3 regions of the Methylosarcina fibrata AML-C10 genome follow, and region 3 is predicted to be linked to each of the others. Evidence: riboswitches for the same ligand, from Rfam matches in the RefSeq annotation. Region 3 holds a riboswitch; each other region holds the start of a gene.

Region 1 (7,083 bases), 2.7 Mb from region 3:
GCCGAGGGAAACGATGCAATCCTTGACCAGGGCAAAATGCTCGGCTTCGTCGTTACGGAATTCTACAAGGGTGGAGATGTCCAGCGCCGGCTCGGCGGATTGGCATTTGGTGATGAGCGCATCGTACAGCCGGACGCCGCTGCGTTCGAACGCCAGCCGCTGACCCAGTTTATCGATCAAAACGGAAGGACTGTTGCCCTGGAGCGCCTGAGCGCCGGCGCTGAGCGCGCCTTTAAGGGTACTCGGAACCGGCACCGCGCCCAACGGCTCGTTGTTTTCTATATAGCTTTTCCGCATCGTGAAGGCATCCATCGACGTGTCTTCGGCGTGCGGAGGAAATTCCTCATAGCCTTCCATCATCGATTGGGTCATCACAGGATGAAGCTGGGTCGGGGTTTTATTTAAACCGAATTCGGCAGAATCTTTCATAATGGCCTCCTCAGTGTTGAAGTTGACTTGCGGGCATCGGGCTTAGAAGCTTGTTGATCTCTCCGCCCGGTTGCCACACATAATCCAAAGCCACGATTTCCGATGGAACGCCGTCGGCATGCAAACGCTGCCGGTACATTTTCGACGCTTCGCTTTCCTCACTCAGGCCGACAAAGGCGGTGCCTTTGGCCCTCAGGTCGACTTCGGCGCGCAGCACCTCGCGGACGAAGTCGCGCTGGCTCTCGTAAGCGATCGGTTCGGGCAATTCGGCGGGCACTACGCTTTGCGCATCGCGGTTTTCATATTGTTCGAAAAGATCGCGGACCACATGGAACTGGCCGAGTTCGTAATCCAGGAAGCGCTCCCAGATGGACTTGATGCGCGAATTGCTTTCCTGTTCGGCGCAGCCGTAGTAGTTATAAACTTCGTTGGCTTTGTGCAGCAGCCACTTTTCGAGCCAGGTTTCCTCGGGATCGATGATGGCCTGGTATTGAGTCACGTGCTGCTCTTCGATATGAGCGATTTCCGCGTAGAGCTGCCGGGCCAGAGGATCGCTGAAGAGCGGCCCGATGTTCATATAGTAATTCCAGGTTTGCTGCTCTCCGGACATGATCGTCAACGCATGCATTTTGGTCAACGGCGCGGCCTGGCTGCGGTCGTACGGCTCCCGCAAATCGTCCTCGGGCGCCCGATGCTCGTAGATCGTGGGCCGGCCCGGCAGCACGTCGGTGTAACTTTGCAGAATGTTGTTCGAATCCTTGCCTTCCAGGCGATCCAGCAACGCCGAATAGCGGTACATATGGTCGAAATCTTCCAGCAGGCCGAAGCGGTAGACCTGGGCAAGATAAGGATCGGGTTCGGTTTGCGCGACAGCGGCGGTCACCTCGATGGCGACCTGCTCGTAGCCGATCGTGGTTTCCAAAGGAGAATGGTCGGCGCCGATCATCCAGTTGACCAGAGTCGCCTGCTGCTGGTCGATCCGGCGAAGCTGGGCCAGAGGCAGTTGCAGATTCCTGTTCATCCGGGCGCAGGCTCTGGAAAATTGAATCGATTCCAGCTCGATTCCGTTCATCAGAATAATCCTGACCCGGGTAAATGCATCGTCGTCCAGTTTGCTGATGGGAACCTGAACCATCTCCTTCCAGGTCAGAAATTGTTTGTCGATCGGGCGTCCCCGATGTTCATAGATATTGAATGCCATTACCAACCTCCTCTGAGTAGTCATGGAATTGTTATTGGAAAGCGGCCGGGAAAAGATCCGAACCACGAAACAGGTGCTTTCTTCAGCGACCGCCGTATGCGCCAGACCCCGGATACATCAAAGCCCCACCCTTCCGAACGCTTGAAAAAATCGGATATTCGTTTGCTAGCGGAACTTGCGCTGCTTGGTTATATGGGCGAATCGTCCTGTAGACGATTTCTTCGGCATTAACTGCCTGATCCACAAAATCGGCATAAATCATCATAAAGAGAGGCAGTCGGACGATCTGTTCGGTACTGAACATAAAATACGATAGGGCTGATGAGACCGAACCGACACCCGGCATGCAAAACTTTGAACGCGGCAATTAAAGGCTATCTCACATTGGATCGTAGCGGTACAATGAGGATTGGCCGCAGTTAACCCCGTAACCTGAAACCGGATTCGAGGAGTGACGACTATGAATACGCCGCAACCCATTAACGTCTACGGCTCGCAGTCGAGCGAGTATTATCACGCCTTCCAAACCTTTCTCAATCACACCGATCAGAAAGCCAAGGCTCATCAATGGCTCAACGGCTTCGTGGAAACGCTGCCGTCACGGCAGGTTTTCATAGACGTCGGCGCCGGCAACGGACTGGTTACCTCGTGGTTTACCGATGCGTTCGATCAAACGATTGCGCTTGAGCCGAATGACTCGTTACGGGCGGAACTTAAGAACAATTGCCCTTTGGCTGAAGTGTTCTCCGAAGGGATCATGGAAGCGGCCATCGCGGACTCGGGCGATTTCGTACTCTGTTCCCACGTGCTCTACTACCTGGATAGTTCGGACTGGATGCCGACCCTGGAAAAACTCGCCTCGATGCTGTCGTCCGACGGCATACTGATAGTCGTTTTGCAGCACCACGACACGCAGTGCATGCGGATGATGCGGCATTTCCTGGAACGAAGTTTCGATTTGCCTGCTCTGGCCCGGGCCTTTCGGGACAAACAGGGCGATCGTTACGAGGTCGCCATCGAGACCGTGCCCGCTCACGTCAACACCACCGATTTTAACTCCGCCTACACCATTGCCGAGTTCATGCTCAATCTGCTGCCGATGGATCATCCGCCCGCGCGCCGGGATCTCGAGGACTATGTGCGAAATTATTTTATCTGCGCGGACCTGGGATTCCGCTTCTCCTGCGATCAGGATTTTCTTCAGATTCGGCCAAGATAATGAATTCGTCCGGACGATAACGTGCCGGAAGTATTTCATTATCCCCGGTTCGCCTTCTGCGCAAGTTCAGGCGGCAGCAATGGCGCGCTTATTTTTTACTCGCTTCAATTCGGGATCGTGACGGTCACCTGTCAGTACGAATGGATAAGCCTGAATCCGGCGTCGTGTTTTGCCGGACGAACTCGAGCCCGCAAGTGAAAAGCTGGAGAAAGTAAAGATCCAGACCAACTTCTATCCCGTCCAAAAACCGTCTCACATCTGTCTCTTGAGACAACTTCGAGACAATTATGAGACATAATAGTGTCTCAGATGTCGCCTTTTGCAAAAGAGATTTGCCGATAACTCCAATCAAATAGCTGATAAAACTAACTACTTCTTCTTATTGAATTATTGGCATGATCTTTGTGTGTAAATTCTCTTGAATGGGTAGCCGAACAGAGCGATCTCTCAGCCGACAGTTGGTCGGGTTGATCAGTATAAGGCGAAGGAGTTTGCGCAGCCGTTCGTTCGAGCGATTTGAAAGATGAGTAAAATGCTCAGTTGAAAAGTTATTTAGAATAGAGTAAAAAACTTATATAGATTTATCAAAGCCAAACCTATCGCAAGGTAGGGACGGAAAGCCGCGGATCCCCATGGGACAGCCGGGCTGCCGATTATGACCAGCGTCATGGCCACCGAACAATGAGACCCAAGGCGGTGAAGCATGAACAAATCAATTTTTCTCTCCCGCAGACTTTTTCCCTTGGCTGTCGCCGGCGGTTTGCTTTCCGCTCTGACGCCCCTTGCGGCAACTTCGGCCCCCCCCCCCGCTAACGATCCGCACCTCGATATCGAGCACCGGCGAAGAAGGCAATGCGTCAAGCGTTGACGGCCCCGTTTCCGCCGACGGACGCTTCGTGGCGTTCGATTCGTCCGCCAGTAACCTGGTCTCCGTAGACAACAATGGGGTTCAGGACGTCTTTCTTCGTGACCTGAAAACCGGTTTGACGCAGCGGGTCTCGCTGGGCAACGCCGGCAATGAGGGCAAGGGCGGCAGTTCCGTTCTCGCCTTATCGAACAACGGCCGCTTCGTGACTTTTTTATCCGAGGCCAGCAATCTGATCGCCGGTGACACCAATGGCGTTGCCGATGTGTTCGTGCGCGACCTGAAAAAGGCCCGGACGCAGCGGATTTTCGTCAATAGCTCGGACGAGCAGGGTTACCCCGCAAACTATGGCTTCTCCCTATCCGCGAACGGCCGTTTCGTGGCGTTTTCGTCCAATGCTGCCAATCTGGTGCCGGACGATACCAACGGTGTCAGCGACGTGTTCGTGCGCGACCTGAAAACCGGCGTAACGCGGCGGGCTTCCGTCGACAGCGCCGGCGTGGAAGGCAACAATGGTAGCGGTTCATATGACAGCAGACGGGTCCTTTCCGCCGACGGCCGTTTCGTCACGTTTACATCCGGTGCCAGCAATCTGGTGGATGGAGACACCAACGGATTAATGGATGTCTTCGTTCGCGATCTGAAAACGGGGGTGACCGAACGAGTTTCCATCAGCAGCTCTGGAGAAGAAGCCAGCATTTCCGGATATGATCCTTCGGAATATTGTGCCGGTGCTTGGTTTTCTATTTATAGTGGTTCGCCTTCTCTTTCCGCCGACGGCCGCTTCGTAGCGTTCGAATCCGATGCTTGCAATCTGGTGGAAGGGGATACCAACAATGGTTTTTACTCTGTAGGTTACGACTATCCGGGGACGGATATCTTCATACACGACCGTAAGACCGGTGAGACGAAGCTCGCTTCCATTGATAGTTCGGGTGTTCAGGTAGGCTTAAGCTACGACCCTTCAATTTCCCGCAATGGCCGTCATGTCGCATTTACCTCCTTCTATGGCGGAGAACTTAATTCTTATTACTACATAACGACCAATGTGGTAGTGCATGATCTGAAAACCGGGGAAACAAGACTGGCCTCGATTGATCCTGTGGCGGGAGACTATTACTACTTCGGCAGTCAACGTCCCCGTATTTCCGATACGGGTCGTTTCATCTCATTTTCGTCCGATTCCAGCAATCTGGTTCCGGGGGATAACAATGGCGGAGCCAGCGGCTACGGAGTCTATGACGCCTTCGTAAGCCGCCTGTGGTAGGCGGAGGCCTATGATATTTGCGACTTAACGTTGCACCATTCAGTGGGTGGCTGATTGTGCTACTCATTCGGAAAATCACTTAATCAGTAGGAGAATTTTATGAGATTTACCCAAATACCACCGGAGAATTCCAATCTCTTCGGTAAAGGGGCGCGTTACTGCGCCAGAGCATTCAGTCTGTTGGCGCTACTGGGCTTTACGGCCGTCGGCTACGCTATAGATTGCAGTACGCCCTTCGCATCTCTGCATCCGGTTACGGATGATGTCCCCCAGATCACCGCTACTATCGAGGAAGCGACATCGCAGACGAGCAATAATATTGATTATTGCCGGGTCAAGGTTCACGTGCCGCCTCAACCGGCTAATAGTTCCGTTTCTCAAGGGATTAACATTTGGGTCAGCCTACCGACGAAAGAGAAATGGAATGGGCGCATGCAGTCCGAGGGCGGCAGTGTCTATGGGGGGGCGAGCACCCCTCCGACCTCGATGTCGTCAGGATATGTCGGCATAACAACCGATACCGGACATTCCGGTTTTTTTCTTAGCGGTAGTTTTGGCATGCTTCCGTCCGGTGGTGGCCCCAACATTCCGGTTCAGATTGATTTCGCTTACCGGTCCGTGCACCTGATGTCCGTCATCGGAAAACAACTGATCCAGGCTTTCTACGGAACATCACCCAGCCGTTCTTATTTCAACGGCTGTTCGACCGGCGGCCGCCAGGGGCTCGCGATGGCGCAGCGCTATCCCGAGGATTATGACGGCATTCTGGCTGGCGCCCCGGCAATTAACTTTGACGTTTTTCAGGCCGCCATGCTCTGGCCGCCGATGGTAAGCCTTCTGGAGAATGGAGGAGCGGTACCCAAGGCGAGGCTCGACCTGGCCACCAGCAAGGCCGTGGCCGCCTGCGACGATCAGGACGGCGTGGTCGACGGCGTGCTCACCGATCCACGCGGATGTACCTACGACGCACAGAAATTGGTCAGCAAGACCTGCAAGGCAAACAGCACAGACTGCCTTACCGCCACCGAGGCTAACGCGATCAACAAGATCTGGTACGGCTCCACCAACGAGAAAGGGAACAAGCGCTTGTGGTACGGCGAAGTTCGCGGCACCGATTTGTCAGCCTTGACATTATCCCCGGCAGGAGCTCTAAACCCATTTCCGGTTGCGACACAGCAGCCGAAATACTGGGTCTATTTCGACCCGAACTGGGACTGGAAGACGGAGCTGGACTACAGCAACTTCGAGTCTTATATCGATGACACAATCACCCAGATGGCTCCGGGAGGAACAGCCACGGATAACCCGGACCTCTCCGCCTTCCGCGACCGCGGCGGCAAGCTGATCCTGTGGCACGGGTTTGCCGATCAGTTGATCATGCCCGAAGGCACCATCGATTATTACGACGAAGTCGTCAACACACTGGGCGGGGGTTATACGCATACGCAGGAATTCGCCCGCTTGTTCATGGCGCCCGGCGTCGGTCATTGTGGAGACACGGGAACCAATACCGGGCCCGTGCCGCAAGATCCGTTCAGTTATGTCGTCAACTGGGTCGAGAACGGCGTGGCGCCCGAGACGATCCTGGCAGCAAAGAAGACTACGAGCGGGGTAGTGACACAAACCCGGCCGCTCTGTCCCTACCCTGACGTCGCGGTTTATACCGGGAAGGACAGCACCGGCATCAATGACTCGGCCAACTTCGAGTGCAAACGGGGAAAAGACAATTATCCTCACGACAAGCCAATAAAATAGCGCCGTCGACGAAGGTTTCTTGCCATGCCGCAAAGGCGTGGCTCTAAATCTGCGAAAGCGATAAGAAAGTCCAGGCTGAGAATTTTGTTCCTCGGCCTGGACAGTCACGCCACGAACTGAATAATCAAAAAGCAGGCCCCTATGAATACGATTCCTTTTTCCCGAGCGAAGATCGGCGTCATGCTGAACTGCTTGATTTGGCTGATGGGTTCAACCAGCGCCCTAGCCTCCTACGAATATCAAGTGCTTCAGTCTCTGGGCAAGCCGGAAGGAACGCCCCGCGGCAAGCTGGTCCAGGGCAGCGACGGCTACTTCTACGGCACCACGGTTTACGGCGGCAGCCAAGG
Region 2 (7,083 bases), 2.9 Mb from region 3:
AATAAGGCCGATAATATTTTTATCCCCCTCAGTCCTTTCCGCGGCTATGGTCCGTGAAAATACTCAATAACCCTTATGACCCAGCGACTGAGCCTACTAACCGAATGCCGACCAAATCGCGCGGCCTGATTTTAAGGCCCGATGCCGAGCAGTCGGCCGCGGAAGTTTCCGGTTTCAGACGCACGGTCACTTTCTGCTTAGTTCTCTGATTTTCACAAACGGCGCTTTGCAGGGTGAATCCGCTCGCCGTCGCTTTCACGGAGCGGCTGTTGAACTGAACCGTACCCTGCAAACGGACGCCGACCTTGTCGTTCTCGCTGACGGACAGGCCGGCTTTGACGCAATCGGCCGACGTCGATCCGGGCTGGACGGAAACGAGCACTTTCTGTCCCGTCGTCAGATTTTTTAGACTATTGAAGCCTTCATGTTAGTCCGGCATATGAGGCATTTTTTCTGGGCAACATAACCCATTATGGACCTAATGCCGGTCACCATCGGCAGTCCGGCATTCCGCTTAGAATATCCGTGGCTTTCCGTCCTTGCCTTACGACGGTTTAGCTTCAATTAATTTGGGATCCCGGGATTTTCTGTTCAATGCTTGGGAGCGACCCTTATGGACTTTACCAGACTGATCAGTTCTTTTCTGCTACCATCTGCGACGCACGAAGACATCACTCGCGCCATTGTCATCCCCCGGGACCAAGTTGCTGGCATCGGAGCCAAACGCCACGAAGCGGCCGTCGGCGGAAATTGAAGATTGGTAACTGGAACCGTTGCTTTCAAATCCCGAACTATCTACCGACACACGTTGGGTCACCCCCTTATTGAGGTCGCGAATGAAGATATCAGGTGAATTGTTGGTATCCTCCTCCACAAAGTTACTGGCAAATGATTCAAACGCCACAAAATGACCATTGGCTGAGATGGAGGGATTGAGGCTACCGAAGGAGCCGTTGTCTTCAATTCCCGTGCTATTCAATGAGACGCGTTGTGTTGCCCCCGTTTTTAGATCGTGGAGGAAGACGTCAAAAGTGTCGTTATTGTCTTCTTCGACCAGGTTGCCGGCTTCGGATGAAAATACCACGAAACGGCCATTAGCCGACATGGCAGCCGGGCCAATACTGCTGCCATTGCCTTCAACTCCCTGACTATCGATGGAAACGCGTTGAGTCACGCCGGTTTTAAGGTCGCGTACAAAGACGTCGGTTCTTCCATTATTGTCGTTTTCGACCAAATTGTTGGCATAAGATGCGAACGCAACGAAGCGACCATTGGCAGAAAGAGAAGGACCGTAGCTGTATTGATTGCTTTCATCCCCAAAACTGCTCAGGGACACCCTTCGTGTGGTACCGATTTTAAGGTCGCGAACAAAGATGTCCGCTACTCCATTGTTATCGCCAGTGACCAAATTGCTGGCATAGGATACAAATGCCACGAAACGCCCATTGGAGGAAATTGCGGGCCAATAACTTTCGAGATTAGCCTCTCTTCCCGCGCTGTCTACGGACACTCGTTGAGTTACGCCAAGTTTCAAATCACGCACAAAAATATCCATCCAGTTATTGTCATCCCCAGGGACCAAGTTGCCGGCATCGGAAGCAAACGCCACGAAGCGGCCATCGGCGGATATGGCGGGTGACAGATAACTCCCATTATTACCTTCTATCCCTTTGCTGTTAACGGAAACTCGTTGTGTCAGGCCGGTTTTAAGATCGCGCACGAAAGTGTCTGTTACGCCGTTAGAATCTTCGGAAACCAGGTTACTGGCATCGGAATTAAACACCACAAAACGGCCGTTGGCGGACATGACGGATCCAGTACTGCCGCCATTACCTTGTACTTCCGTACTGGATACCGACACTCGACTAGTACTGGGCGGAGCGGCTAAAGTTGTAGAGATGGGGGATAGTGCAATATTTAAAGCGCTCACAATAGCCAGAGCGGCCCATTGATTGAAAAACGGTAGTTGGGTTTTCATGGAGAATCACCTTCATTTTATCAGTGAGTGACCCTAACGCTGGCCATTATCGGCAGTCCGGCTTTCCCACAAGGATCCGCGACTTTCTGTCCCTACCTTGCGATAGGTTTGGCTTTGATGAATGATCAGTCGCTTTTTACTCTGTTCTTATTAACATTTCAACTGAGTGTTTTAGTCATCTTTAAATCTTAGAGCTTGCGCCTGATAGAATGAAAATGAGACAAAACCGATTAAGTTGCTCAGCGCAAATGCACCTTGATCCGATGGCGAGGCTCCTCCGGTTGAAACCAACGTTCAATCGCGAGACCTCAAACCGGAGCGCCAAGGAGCCCCGATTGAGCAAGATTTCACTGTAAGCATTGCCAATGCTTGATTTTGTAGCGTCGTTTCTTTGGATTCATACTTTTAATCCCAGCCGACGGTCTGATAACCTCGCTCTTGCAAACATCGGTTTACGAAATTCTCAAAGGCAGGACTGCGGTCCGGTTCGCTAAACAGCCAGTGCAATAGGCCGGTGGTCGCGCCGGCGGCCGCCCCGATCGCCGATCCGGAACCCGCCGCGCCCACCACCGCACCGCCCACGGCACCCGAAGCCGCACCGACGGCAGCGCCTCCGGCGGTCTGAGCGGCCGCCTTTCCGGCGCCGCCGCTATCCGAATCGGCCCCGGCCGCTTCGGCCAGATCCATGCAAACGTCGATGTCGCGTTGCGCAGTTTCAGCTCCGACCGCGTTGTAGTGCGCGTTGGGATAAAGAACCGGCCGGGTCGAGGCGCAGCCTTCCAGCATCAGGGCAAGGGCAAGAGACAAAATAGCAAGAGACAAAATAAACTTGGACATGAGGCTCTCCCATTTCAGAGGACAAGGGTATGCCAATGCAGTCATGGAATCAGGCGGCAAGCAACCGGCTGTATTCTCGCCAGCATCGAATTTAACGATCGACTCAACGCCTTGAAGTCGTTATAGATTACTAAAATTGAGCAATTAATTGAATTTTCTTGCAGACTTTCCGTAATTTTCCATACCCGGTCGAATCAGCTTGGACTCTCATCAGTTTAAATCGATACAGTTATCCTGAAGGCCGGAATGCCTGTGAAAATTAAAGTAAATCGCTAAATAGAATCGATCAAATAGAGGTCGGTTTCCTGAATTGATGGAAATTAGATAATGGGCTGGCAAACGGGTTCATTTTCAATGATTGTTGCTTTAGGGTGCAAAAGCTCAGGGTGCCATCGCCGATGGCGAGCTTGGGCATTTTCTATAGGTTGTGAATCGGCAAGTCCTGCACCGTTGATGCCGGGCGAGATTCAGCCCCGCATCATTTCATTAAATAATAAGCGCTCGCGGCAATCAGCAACTGCAAGAATGCCAGACCCCAAAAATAAAGCCCGAAAAGCACCGCTTTGACCTGCCGGGGCTGTTCGGACGAATAGCCTTTAACGATCATCCAGCCGCCGAGCGCCGACAGTGAAAGAATGATGACGCCGGCCAGGGCTATGTTCATCGTCAATCCTTGACCGGGGCCGGCGCCAGCACGACGCGTGAGCCGTTCGATTCGGCCGGGCTGACGACGCCGGCGGCTTCCATTTCCTCGATCATCGTGGCGGCCCGGTTGTAACCGATCTTGAAGCGCCGCTGCACGCTGGAAATCGAAGCCTTGCGCGTTTCAGTCACGAATTGTACGGCTTGATCGTACAGGGAGTCGGTTTCGGAGTCGCCGTAACTGCCGCCGCCATAACTGCCGCCGTCCCCGGTGTCGGAAACGTCCCGGGTAATTTCTTCGAGATAATTGGTCGGCGCGGTCTGTTTCAGGAACTCGACTACGCGATGCACTTCGTGGTCGTCGACAAAAGCGCCGTGCGCGCGGATGGGAATGCTGGTGCCCGACGGCAGGAACAGCATGTCGCCGTTGCCCAGAAGAGCCTCGGCACCGCCCTGATCGAGAATCGTGCGGGAATCGATCCTTGAAGACACCTGAAAGGAAATCCGGGTGGGCACGTTGGCCTTGATCAGGCCGGTCAGAACGTCCACCGACGGACGCTGCGTGGCCAGAATCAAATGAATGCCGGCGGCACGGGCTTTCTGCGCCAGCCGGGCGATCAGCTCTTCCACTTTTTTGCCGACGATCATCATCATGTCGGCCAGCTCGTCGATGATGATGACAATGCTGGGCAGCATCTGTAGATGAGGAATTTCTTCGCCTTCGGCAAGCGGATTGAGCGGTTGGAACATCGGATCGCGAATGGTTTCCCCTCGGGCTTCGGCGTCCAGAATCAATTGATTGAAGCCGGCCAGATTTCTGACGCCCATTTTCGACATCAGCTTGTAGCGCCGCTCCATTTCGGCGACGGCCCAGCGCAAGGCGTTGCTGGCCTCTTTCATGTCGGTGACGACGGGCGTCAACAAATGCGGGATGCCTTCGTACACCGACAGCTCCAGCATTTTGGGGTCGATCATGATCATCCGGACCTGTTCCGGAGTGGCTTTATAGAGCAGGCTGAGAATCATCGTATTGATGGCGACCGATTTGCCGGAACCGGTGGTGCCTGCGACCAGCGCATGCGGCATTTTGCCGAGATCGGCGATTAGCGGCGCGCCGGAGATGTCCTTGCCCATGGCCAGCGTCAGCAGAGACTTGGACTTACTGAAAGCGGCCGAGGCCAGGCACTCCCGCAAACTGACCATTTCCCGTTCGCGGTTGGGGATTTCCAGGCCGATGACCGATTTGCCGGGGATCACCTCAACGATGCGCACGCTGGTGACGGACAGGGCCCGAGCCAGGTCTTTCGACAGCGTGCTGATGCGGCTGACTTTGACGCCGGCCGCAGGTTGCAGCTCAAAGCGGGTGATCACGGGACCCGGCAGAAAACCCACCACTTCGACGGTGACGTTAAAATCCTGCAGGATGTTTTCAACCAGCCGCGACATTTCTTCCAGATCGCTCTGGGTGTAACCTTTTACCCGCGTATCGCGATTATCCAGCAACTCCTGGGCGGGCAGGACGCCCATGCCGGCATCGAAGCTGACGGTTTGCGGTTTTTTGGCCGACGGTTTCGAAGTTTTTTCGGGTACGGCATTGGGTTTTTCCGGAATGACGGTCGGTTTTGCCGGAGCCTTAGGCATGCCGGCCGCTTTTTCCGGAGCATTAGCGGAGAAGGAAGGCGTGCTTTTGGAAAGAGAGGGTTGTGAAACCGGGCGGTTCTCTTGTCCTGAATGTTCGTGCCGCAAATGGGCGGCACTGTGAAATACGACTCGGCAGAGAAAGACGGTGTATTTTCCGATGAGGTCGAGCAGCGCCAGCCAGGAGAGCTTGGTCACCAGCGTGATGCCGGCCAGAAGACCCACGATTAAAAACAGCGTCGCTCCCGAATTGCCGAACATGATGACCAGCGCATTGCCGATTTCCTGGCCGATGATGCCGCCGGTGCTGTTGGGCAGTTCGACTTTGATCCTGAGCAGATACAGATTGGCCAAGGCGGCACCTGAAACGATCGTCGTAAGGATGCCCAGCCACTGAAACACCAGGGTCATTTTCTGCAACGCTTGATTGCGCTGCCGGTAAATGCTGTATCCCTGCCAGAAAATGATCGCCGGGCACAAGTAAGCGATCAACCCCAGGAAGCTGAGGCTGAAATCGGCCAGCCAGGCGCCGAAAACGCCGCAGGCATTGCTGATGGTCTGCACTGTGCCGCTATGAGTCCAGCCTGCGTCTTCATTGCTGAAAGTCACCAGGGAAATCAAAAAAAACAATGCACAGGCTAAAAAAATCAAGACAGCGATTTCACGCAAACCACGAACCGTTTTTTCTTCCATCACAGCAGACATGTTGTTACTCAAATGAATTAATTCCGACAAAACATGATTATAGATTATCTATTGCGTATTTTACATGAATAATAACTTCAGGAGTAACCGGCTTTTTAGGGAGATTTTCACCTGGAACGGCTTGATTTTGAAGTTTACGAAACCCATATTCCTCTTCATAATTTGTTGCAGTTTTCCTATCTTGCTTTTCATCGAGGTTTTTCATGAGCGACTCCAAGCACTGCCGATTATTAATTCTTGGTTCCGGTCCGGCCGGCTACACGGCGGCGGTCTATTCCGCCCGGGCCAATCTGAAACCGGTGATGATCACCGGTCTCCAGCAAGGCGGGCAATTGACCACGACGACGGACGTGGACAATTGGCCCGGCGATGTGGAAGGTCTGCAAGGGCCCGATTTGATGGAAAGAATGCGCCAACATGCCGAGCGCTTCGATACCGAAATCATCTTTGACCATATCCATACCGCGGATCTGTCGGTCAGACCTTTCAAACTGAGCGGAGACGCCGGCAGTTACACGTGCGATGCTTTGATTGTCGCTACCGGTGCTTCGGCTCGCTATCTCGGTCTGGAGTCGGAGGAAGCCTACAAGGGCAAAGGGGTTTCCGCTTGCGCGACCTGCGACGGATTCTTTTACAGAAACAAGCCGGTGGCCGTGATCGGCGGCGGCAATACCGCGGTGGAAGAGGCGCTTTATCTGGCTAATATTGCTTCGCAAGTCACGATTGTCCATCGCCGCGATAAATTCCGTTCGGAAAAAATTCTGTCCGACAAACTGATTGAAAAATCCAGAAGCGGCAACGTCTCCATCGAATGGAACCATACGCTGGATGAGGTGCTCGGCGACGACATGGGCGTGACCGGCATCAGAATCAAGAACACTCTGGACGGTTCGACCAAAGAGCTCGACGTACACGGGGTATTCATCGCCATAGGCCACACGCCCAATACCGAGATCTTTGCAGGACAACTGGAAATGCTGAACGGTTACATCAAGGTCAGGAGCGGCATTGCCGGCAACGCAACCGCTACCAGCGTGGAAGGCGTTTTTGCCGCCGGTGACGTCATGGATTCGGTGTACAAGCAGGCCGTCACTTCAGCCGGGGCGGGCTGCATGGCCGCGCTGGATGCGGAAAAATATCTGGACGAATTGAAATAGCAGGAAGATGGCCGGTCAAAGTCGATAAATTGAGAGGACCCGAAAGACGCCACTTGCCGCAGCGAAGTATGCAACTGACCATCCTCGATCCGGATAACCCCGAGCAGGAATTTCCCGCTCTGGAGA
Region 3 (7,083 bases):
CCGCTGGACAGAAGGCCGCACGGCGCTGATCGGCGATGCCGCCGCCTGCGTCTCCCTCGTTGCTGGCGAAGGGACGGGGCTTGCAATGGCCGAAGCTTATGTGCTTGCGGGCGAACTTCGCAATTGCGGAAACGATCACGTCGCGGCCTTCGCTCGCTACCAGGAGCGAATGATGCCATTTCTGAGGCGCAAGCAGGAGTCGGCAGCGAAATTCGCTTCCTCGTTCGCCCCGAAGAGTGCCCTCGGCATCACTTTCCGCAACTATGTCACTCGGCTATTGCGGATTCCGTTCATTGCGGATTTCTTCATCGGCCGCGCCGTGCGCGACGACATCAAACTGCCCGACTATAGGTTCTAGTTAATGTTTTTTTCTGGCCTATCGGGTCTCAGGGTCGTAGGATGCGTGGTTCGTTCCTCACCACATCCTGCAAAGCCGCTATTTAGGGTTGGCCTACACAGCGGTCAAAGGGACGCGCCGCCCTATAGTGGTTTTGAAGGCTCGCTTTTGAATCGGGTTCGGCGGCTTCGCTAAGCGTCCTTGAGCGGGATGCCCCTTACCTTTACGTTGGGTATTTCGATAAATGAACAGTATCTGTGTAATCTTTGATTTGGACGGTACGCTCGTGGACAGCGAGGGGCTTTGCAATCAAGCCTTTCTCGATCTGCTCCCGCAACTGAGCGATACGGTGGAGTCGTTGACCCAGCGGTATCGCGGAAAAAAGCTGGGTCCAATCCTTGCCGACCTGGAGAGCCGCCTTTGCCAGAAGCTGCCAGATTCGTTCGAGCAGCATTATCGCCAGCGTGTCGCGGAACTCTTCTCTCATGAGCTGAAACCTATGCCCGGCGTTATTGAAATGCTCAAAACCTCGAATTTTCCCAAGTGCATTGCCTCAAGCGGACCACCTTTGAAAATCCGTCAGGCATTGCAAATCAGCGGTCTTGCACCTTACTTTGGCGACAATATCTTCAGCTCATATGAAGTTGGCTCTTGGAAGCCGGAGCCTGGTCTATTCCAATATGCAGCAAATGAGATGGGCTTTATGCCCAGTCAATGTGTGGTTGTGGAAGATAGTGAAGTTGGGATCGAGGCAGCCGCAGCAGCAGGAATGAAAGCATTCCGGTATGTGCGAAATGCTGAAACAGCGTCATGCCGGATCGGGGATGAAGTGCCATTTGACAATATGTTGCAGCTTCCCCGATTGCTGGCTCAATTTGTTAGCAATGACCAACCCATCATTCAACCGGACCGGCGCGGTAGAGCCGCGCCAGTCGGTTAATTCAAACGTTGGGCAGCTTGAGCGGCGGAGTCAGTGTTGATTTAACTGTATAGAACTCTGTATTTGTGGCCAGTTTTTTTAAGTTTCTCTGTCTTGAATTGGGTTTTGCCGCCTATCGGTGGTTTTGAAAGTTTGTTTTTATAATCGGGAGTAATGATGCAGGATATAAAACATTCAGGAAACGTCTTGTTACTTCGTGGCGCTGCATTATGGATATTAATGGCGCTGTTGCTGGCGTGGTGCATGGTAGGGCTGTATAACAAAGTACCCTACCTTGATCTGATATTCGCCGGTAAATTTACCAGACTGATGCAGGCCCACATTGATTTTCTACTGATGAGTGCGCTGATTCTGGGCTTTTATGCCGCCAAAGTGCCACTGCCTTGGCATGTGCGTTGGGCTATGGTGGTGGGAGCTTTTACTAATTCCAGCCTATTTCTGCTACAAGCGATCTTCCCTGCGCTTGACCCGACAACGGCTGGACAAACGCCTTTGATCGGTATCTGGTCGCAAGTGTTCGAAATCTATCTTTTTGCCAGCCTCATCACGACCAGCTATGGTTTTGGTAAAGGGGCTGTGATTATTTTTCGATCTACTTTTCAGTAGTACTCTTTAAAAAAATACCGATGATCGGCGAGTTGGCTTTGGCTGTGCTGGTTAGCCCAACAAGTCGGTCAAAGGGGAGCGACACACGTTGGCAGTGTTGAAGTTTTGTTTTAGGCCGTCATTCTGCCTGGCCTATGATGTTGCTGCGGCCGGCTATCTCGGCTGGTTATTGATAAGCACAAGGGTGTGCGCCAGGCGTTCCCTTTAACCTGGGATAGAGTATATGGAATCTCGTGAACTTGTTCAATCCTGGGTCGATGCTTTCAATCGCGGCGACGCAGATGCACTTGCAGACTTTTACAGCGAAGACGCGACCAACCATCAGGTAGCCGAGGAACCCGTTGTTGGCCGCGCTGCCATCCGAGAGATGTTTGCAACGGGCTTTGCCAATGCCAGGATGGTATGCATCGTTGAGCATATTTTTCAGGAGGGAGAGTGGGCCATTCTCGAGTGGCGCGACCCTCTCGGTCTACGAGGCTGCGGCTTTTTTCACGTCGTGAACGGGAAGATCGTGTTTCAGCGCGGGTATTGGGACAAGCTCACATTCTTGCGTTTGCAGCGGTTGCCAATGCCGGAGGTGCCGTGAGGGCCGCAGGAGGATGACATGGGGACTTCTCTTTTTTCCGTTGTTAATCCGGGTGCATTAGGATACCGCAGAAAAAAGCTGCGTTGGGTTGCGCTTTCTGCAACCCAACATTCGGTGCATCGATGTGTTGGGTTAACGATAAAGCTGTTAACCTAACCTACCCGCTGCATTTCATCCGGACTACATGCTACAAGCTGGATTGGGGAATTCTATAGCCCATAGACAGGACCGCATTCTGCGGCTCTGTCTATGATCTTCCTCCAATATCATTTTTCTTGAGGTAATACATTGATTGTATACTTCACGTCCAGGTTGAATATGAAATCAAACGGATCTCCGTTAGTTGAAGAATAGATGGCCTTACCGCCAAATCTGATTTCATGTCTACCGACCGGTAAGGGAGGGATCAAGAGATAGACGCCATCCCCTACGAAATCGCTGCTGGCGCCGGCAATTGCTCCGGAATAACCGCCGAGATTGAACGGGACATTATTGTCCGGAAGAGGGCCGTACTGAAATAATGGAGATTGAACGCGGTAGCTTTGCAGATTCTTAACCGGAATTCCATCAATTTTTGCAAACAACTCCGTAGCATGATTCTGGTACCATTCCGCCTGCGCTCTTAACACTTCATCCCCTTCTCCATCTCCTTCCAACGTTGCCGCTTCCGAGTTTATTACAGGGAAGAAAAGGGCCGTTCCGCGAGGCACGTTGCAAACACGATCGGCTGCCCAAACCGTTTCTCCGTCACGGTCTGTAGCGGTGGATGTTCCGCCTAAAAACCAAACTGTACCCAATTGCCTTGTGCTACAGTCGGCTGTATCGAAAAGGGGGTGCTGGTCTACCGCCATAGAGTTATTCCATGCCCACCATTTAGCGCTCCATTCCCCGTAAGTCATGCCGTAATAAGCATGGGAAGTAGCGGGCAATACGCGCGCAAATGCGCCAGGAACCAGCATTACCGACATCGCCAATATTAATGCTGACTTTACGGCGTGTTTTCTATTGTTATTATTGTTCATAGGGACTCTCCAACGTTTTCACAGTGCTTAATTTCGCTGTCACGGTAAAATTTGTTGCTTTATCAACTCCAACAAAAAAACCGGACAGCCCGGCATGCCACTAACGCGTGACACATTCGGCAGTCCGGCTTTCCCTTGAGGATCCGCGACTTTCTGTCCCTACCTTGCGCATAGGTTTGGCTTTAGTAATTTTTTGTCAAATTACCATACGATTTATAAAGTTTCTACTGAGCGTTTTTGTCAATTTTTAAGCAAGCAGCCCGGTTTCAACAAACTCTTCCGGGCTGCTTGCCCGGACGGCAAAAAGCAGAGCGGAGAGCGAGCGGCGCTTTTTGCCGGCAGTGAATTACGGCGTTAGAGCTAACTATGAATCTCGACGAACTTGTCCAATCAATCGAAGGTGTTTCAGACGAAAAGGCACTGGAGGAATTTGCCCGGCACATTGAAGCCTGGAAAAAGGATGATCGGGACGTCACCGAACTTGAAACCATGATCGAGCGGTTCTTTGGCGACACCTGGCTATTTAGCGAAGAAGACCATTCTAAAGCGCGCGAGTTTTGGGTGGCGTTCAGGGACGACGCCATAAGAAGGATCGGCGGAATGACGATGAATGAAAGGTTGTATTTGTTTGGGCTTTCCGAGCGCTTTTATGGAAGCAGGTCTGATCAGGAACAACAAATTGTCTATAGCAAACTTCTTGCAAATCCGTAACGGTGCACTTCGTTTTTATCGGCACATTTTTTCCGTTAAACTTTATTATGATGACTATTTATCAATATCGAGCACTCCTAATCGCATCACTGTCCATTGGTCCCTAGTTTTACGCAAATTTATAATCGCTCGCCCTGAAATCAGTACCGGGTATTCCCACGAGCACATCAAGTGGTGGTAAAATGGCCGGGAAAAAATTTCCGGCCGAATTTGAGCTGGCCTATACTTCTTGTAAATAACGGATCAGAATTGAACTAATACGGATTCCGATAGGCCCTAGTCGATGAATCATTTTATAAAATCGTCGTATTCGGGTTAAAACGTTGAACAAGCAATTATTAAAAAATATGAAGACGGATGAAGACAATACTATCGCGTCAAGACGCCAATTTCTGAAAAAGCTGGCGTGGGGGTCCTTGATGGCGTTGAGCGGAAGCGAGGCGGCAACTGCGGCGGTTCGGCACGTGATTTATCCGCACCGGCGGGGCCACAGCCATGAACCTGCGCACCCGGCTTACTCTCATGCGCGAAAAGCCAGGCCGTACGTTAATACGCAACCCGTTCTGTCCCCTTATCTTCATGCCGTCGAACACAAAACGCTCGCGTTCGAACATACGCATACCGGCGATAAATTAAAATTAACCTATTTCGAACACGGCCGTTATATTGAAGAAGCGCTGCGGGAAATCAATTATTTGCTCCGCGATTTCCGTACCGATGACGTTCATCCCATCGATACGGCGTTACTGGATCAGCTATTTTTTCTGAAGCAAACCCTCGGCGTCAATAAACCTTTCCATATCATCTCCGGTTACCGTTCTCCATTCACCAATTCCTGGTTACGCAGATTCAGTCACGGCGTCGCAGAGCACAGTTTTCATATGCAAGGCCGGGCGATTGACATCAGGCTGGAGGGCGTATCCTCCAAAACAATTAGAAACGCGGCGCTGACGTTGGCGCAAGGCGGCGTGGGTTATTATCCTCGGGATAATTTTGTGCATTTGGATACAGGCAGGTTCAGAACCTGGTAGAGGAGCGGTGATCGCCTTCTGACGACTTGGGACCAAAGGTGACTCGATGAAAATGGCCACTCATTTGAGTTCGATCAAATCGATTTTTTTCTGGCTGAGTTCGATAGCCGTGGCGGTGATCATGGCTTTATTGCTCGCCGTGCCGGCCAGTCCGGACGGAAGCTATGTCAGCCGGGGCCTATTGCCCTATGGTTTTACCATGACCTCGCTGGGGAGCAACAACGAAGTAGACCCTCGCAAAATCATTACTCTGGAGGCGATTGGCCCGGGAGCTCGCTTGTCCAGGGTCGAACTGCGCGACGGCTCGGGAAAGGTTCTGTTTGACGCGAAGGATCAAACCCGCCTGAGCCTCCCCGCGCCCCTGGCCTTCGAGACTCGCCATACGCTCAAGGTGACGGCGGAGCGGCCCTGGTTCGGACAGTCCGAGACCCGCGAAGTGAACTTCACCACGGTCGCCGTGCCGAAACTGGAAGGGCCTGTGTTTAGAATGCTGGCGCCGGACTCGTCGGTGACGCTGCATTTCGACCGCCCGGTGCGGGACGTACGGGCCGTCGGAGGTTTGACGCTGGACGCCGAACCCGATGCCGGCGGCCAGACCATCCGCCTGCTTGCCAGCGCTTACGAACAAGACCGCAGTTACGCGGTGCAGGTAAGCTATAAAACCGTCTCGGGCGTCTCTCTGCCGCCACTAACGCTGGAATTGAAGACGCCGCCGCCTCTTGCCGTCGAAACCAATGTCCATGGCTTAAACAATTTAGGCTCGATGCTGCCGCTGCAAGTGACCTTTAGCGAACCGTTGGCCGACCTCGATAACGCCCCCGGTCATCTCCGGGTACAGACCAGCGACGGCAAAACCATCGATGGAAAATGGCGACGGATCGGGCAGCAGTTGCTTAAATTTACTCCCAAACCTGCGTGGCCGGCCTCAAGCACTATCGAAGTAAGCGCCGACGTGCAAAATTTACGCAGCGTGCAAGGCGGCATGCTGAAGCAATCCCTGATCGAGCAATTCAGCACCGGCACGGACCGGCGGCTCTTCGTTTATCTGGACAGCCAGCGTGTCGAAGCCGTCGAAAACGGCAAAGTGGTGCGCACCTTCAAGGTCAGCACGGGCAAAAGCAAAACGCCCACTGTGACGGGTTCGTTTTATATCTACGACCGCTACCGCTACAAGAGGATGCGCAGCGACGTCGGCCGGGGAAAGCCCGGTTTCTATGAAGTGGAAAAGGTGCCGTACACGCAGTTCTTCCATAAGGACTATGCCTTTCACGGCGCGTTCTGGCACAATAATTTCGGCCAGCCCGCCAGCCATGGCTGCGTCAATCTGGCCACCAAAGACCAGAACAAGCGCTGGCCCAACGTCTCCGAAGATGCCGGATGGCTTTATCGTTGGGGGGCGCTGGGTTTGCCGGTGACGGTGATGAATAAGGCTCCAGCGCGGACGCAGGCGGCCGGTCAGACGCCCATTGAAACAAGCAAAGGCTCGGACAAGCAGGCTCGTGCCGAATCCTCCGACATGTCTGTCAAGCAGGAGATTTCCGGCCGAGTGGTGGTCAGGTAGGCAGTCATTTCAACTGTGAGGATCGAAAGCGCTTTACAGCCGATCCCGAGAATCAAGCCTTGAAAAGAGCATTGACCTCTTTACGAAGCCGGCGCGAAGTTTACCGGTATGAATGCCGGTAAACTTCGCAGTCTGGCAATTCGCCCCGTCCAGGCCGTTGTCCGGACGCCTCTTACCTACTCCTTTGGCGCGTTTCGCACACGGACGGTCACTTTGTCCGTTTTACTGTTTGCCGAGCCGTCGGTGACGACCAGATTAAATTTATAGACGCCTTTAACGGTCGGGACAA

The links. A riboswitch is a leader RNA that binds a small molecule or an ion and turns the genes downstream of it on or off. The one in region 3 is predicted to bind cyclic di-GMP.
Region 1: it holds a riboswitch for cyclic di-GMP, as region 3 does, so the genes downstream of both, A3OW_RS23985 (TolB-like translocation protein) here and A3OW_RS0116120 (hypothetical protein) in region 3, are expected to answer to the same signal.
Region 2: it holds a riboswitch for cyclic di-GMP, as region 3 does, so the genes downstream of both, A3OW_RS0102850 (TolB-like translocation protein) here and A3OW_RS0116120 (hypothetical protein) in region 3, are expected to answer to the same signal.

Annotation. Positions count from the first base shown of each region.
Region 1 covers NZ_KB889965.1:751,709-758,791, reverse strand. The annotation lists gene A3OW_RS0103870 (ferritin-like domain-containing protein) at 1-429, opposite strand, end outside; gene A3OW_RS0103865 (hypothetical protein) at 440-1,630, opposite strand; gene A3OW_RS0103855 (class I SAM-dependent methyltransferase) at 2,091-2,849, shown strand; cyclic di-GMP riboswitch class I at 3,429-3,503, shown strand; gene A3OW_RS23985 (TolB-like translocation protein) at 3,746-4,981, shown strand; gene A3OW_RS23980 (tannase/feruloyl esterase family alpha/beta hydrolase) at 5,081-6,736, shown strand; gene A3OW_RS0103825 (choice-of-anchor tandem repeat GloVer-containing protein) at 6,878-7,083, shown strand, end outside.
Region 2 covers NZ_KB889965.1:567,127-574,209, forward strand. The annotation lists gene A3OW_RS0102840 (hypothetical protein) at 1-5, shown strand, start outside; gene A3OW_RS0102845 (hypothetical protein) at 74-382, opposite strand; gene A3OW_RS0102850 (TolB-like translocation protein) at 647-1,978, opposite strand; cyclic di-GMP riboswitch class I at 2,027-2,101, opposite strand; gene A3OW_RS0102855 (glycine zipper family protein) at 2,384-2,815, opposite strand; gene A3OW_RS0102860 (hypothetical protein) at 3,294-3,479, opposite strand; gene A3OW_RS0102865 (DNA translocase FtsK) at 3,482-5,800, opposite strand; gene A3OW_RS27595 (hypothetical protein) at 5,838-6,005, opposite strand; gene trxB (thioredoxin-disulfide reductase) at 6,004-6,957, shown strand; gene aat (leucyl/phenylalanyl-tRNA--protein transferase) at 7,026-7,083, shown strand, end outside.
Region 3 covers NZ_KB889965.1:3,441,374-3,448,456, forward strand. The annotation lists gene A3OW_RS0116100 (FAD-binding domain) at 1-358, shown strand, start outside; gene A3OW_RS0116105 (HAD-IA family hydrolase) at 582-1,277, shown strand; gene A3OW_RS0116110 (hypothetical protein) at 1,431-1,883, shown strand; gene A3OW_RS0116115 (nuclear transport factor 2 family protein) at 2,107-2,469, shown strand; gene A3OW_RS0116120 (hypothetical protein) at 2,736-3,491, opposite strand; cyclic di-GMP riboswitch class I at 3,607-3,682, opposite strand; gene A3OW_RS0116125 (hypothetical protein) at 3,858-4,202, shown strand; gene A3OW_RS0116130 (YcbK family protein) at 4,550-5,233, shown strand; gene A3OW_RS26560 (L,D-transpeptidase) at 5,280-6,794, shown strand; gene A3OW_RS26565 (PKD domain-containing protein) at 6,971-7,083, opposite strand, start outside.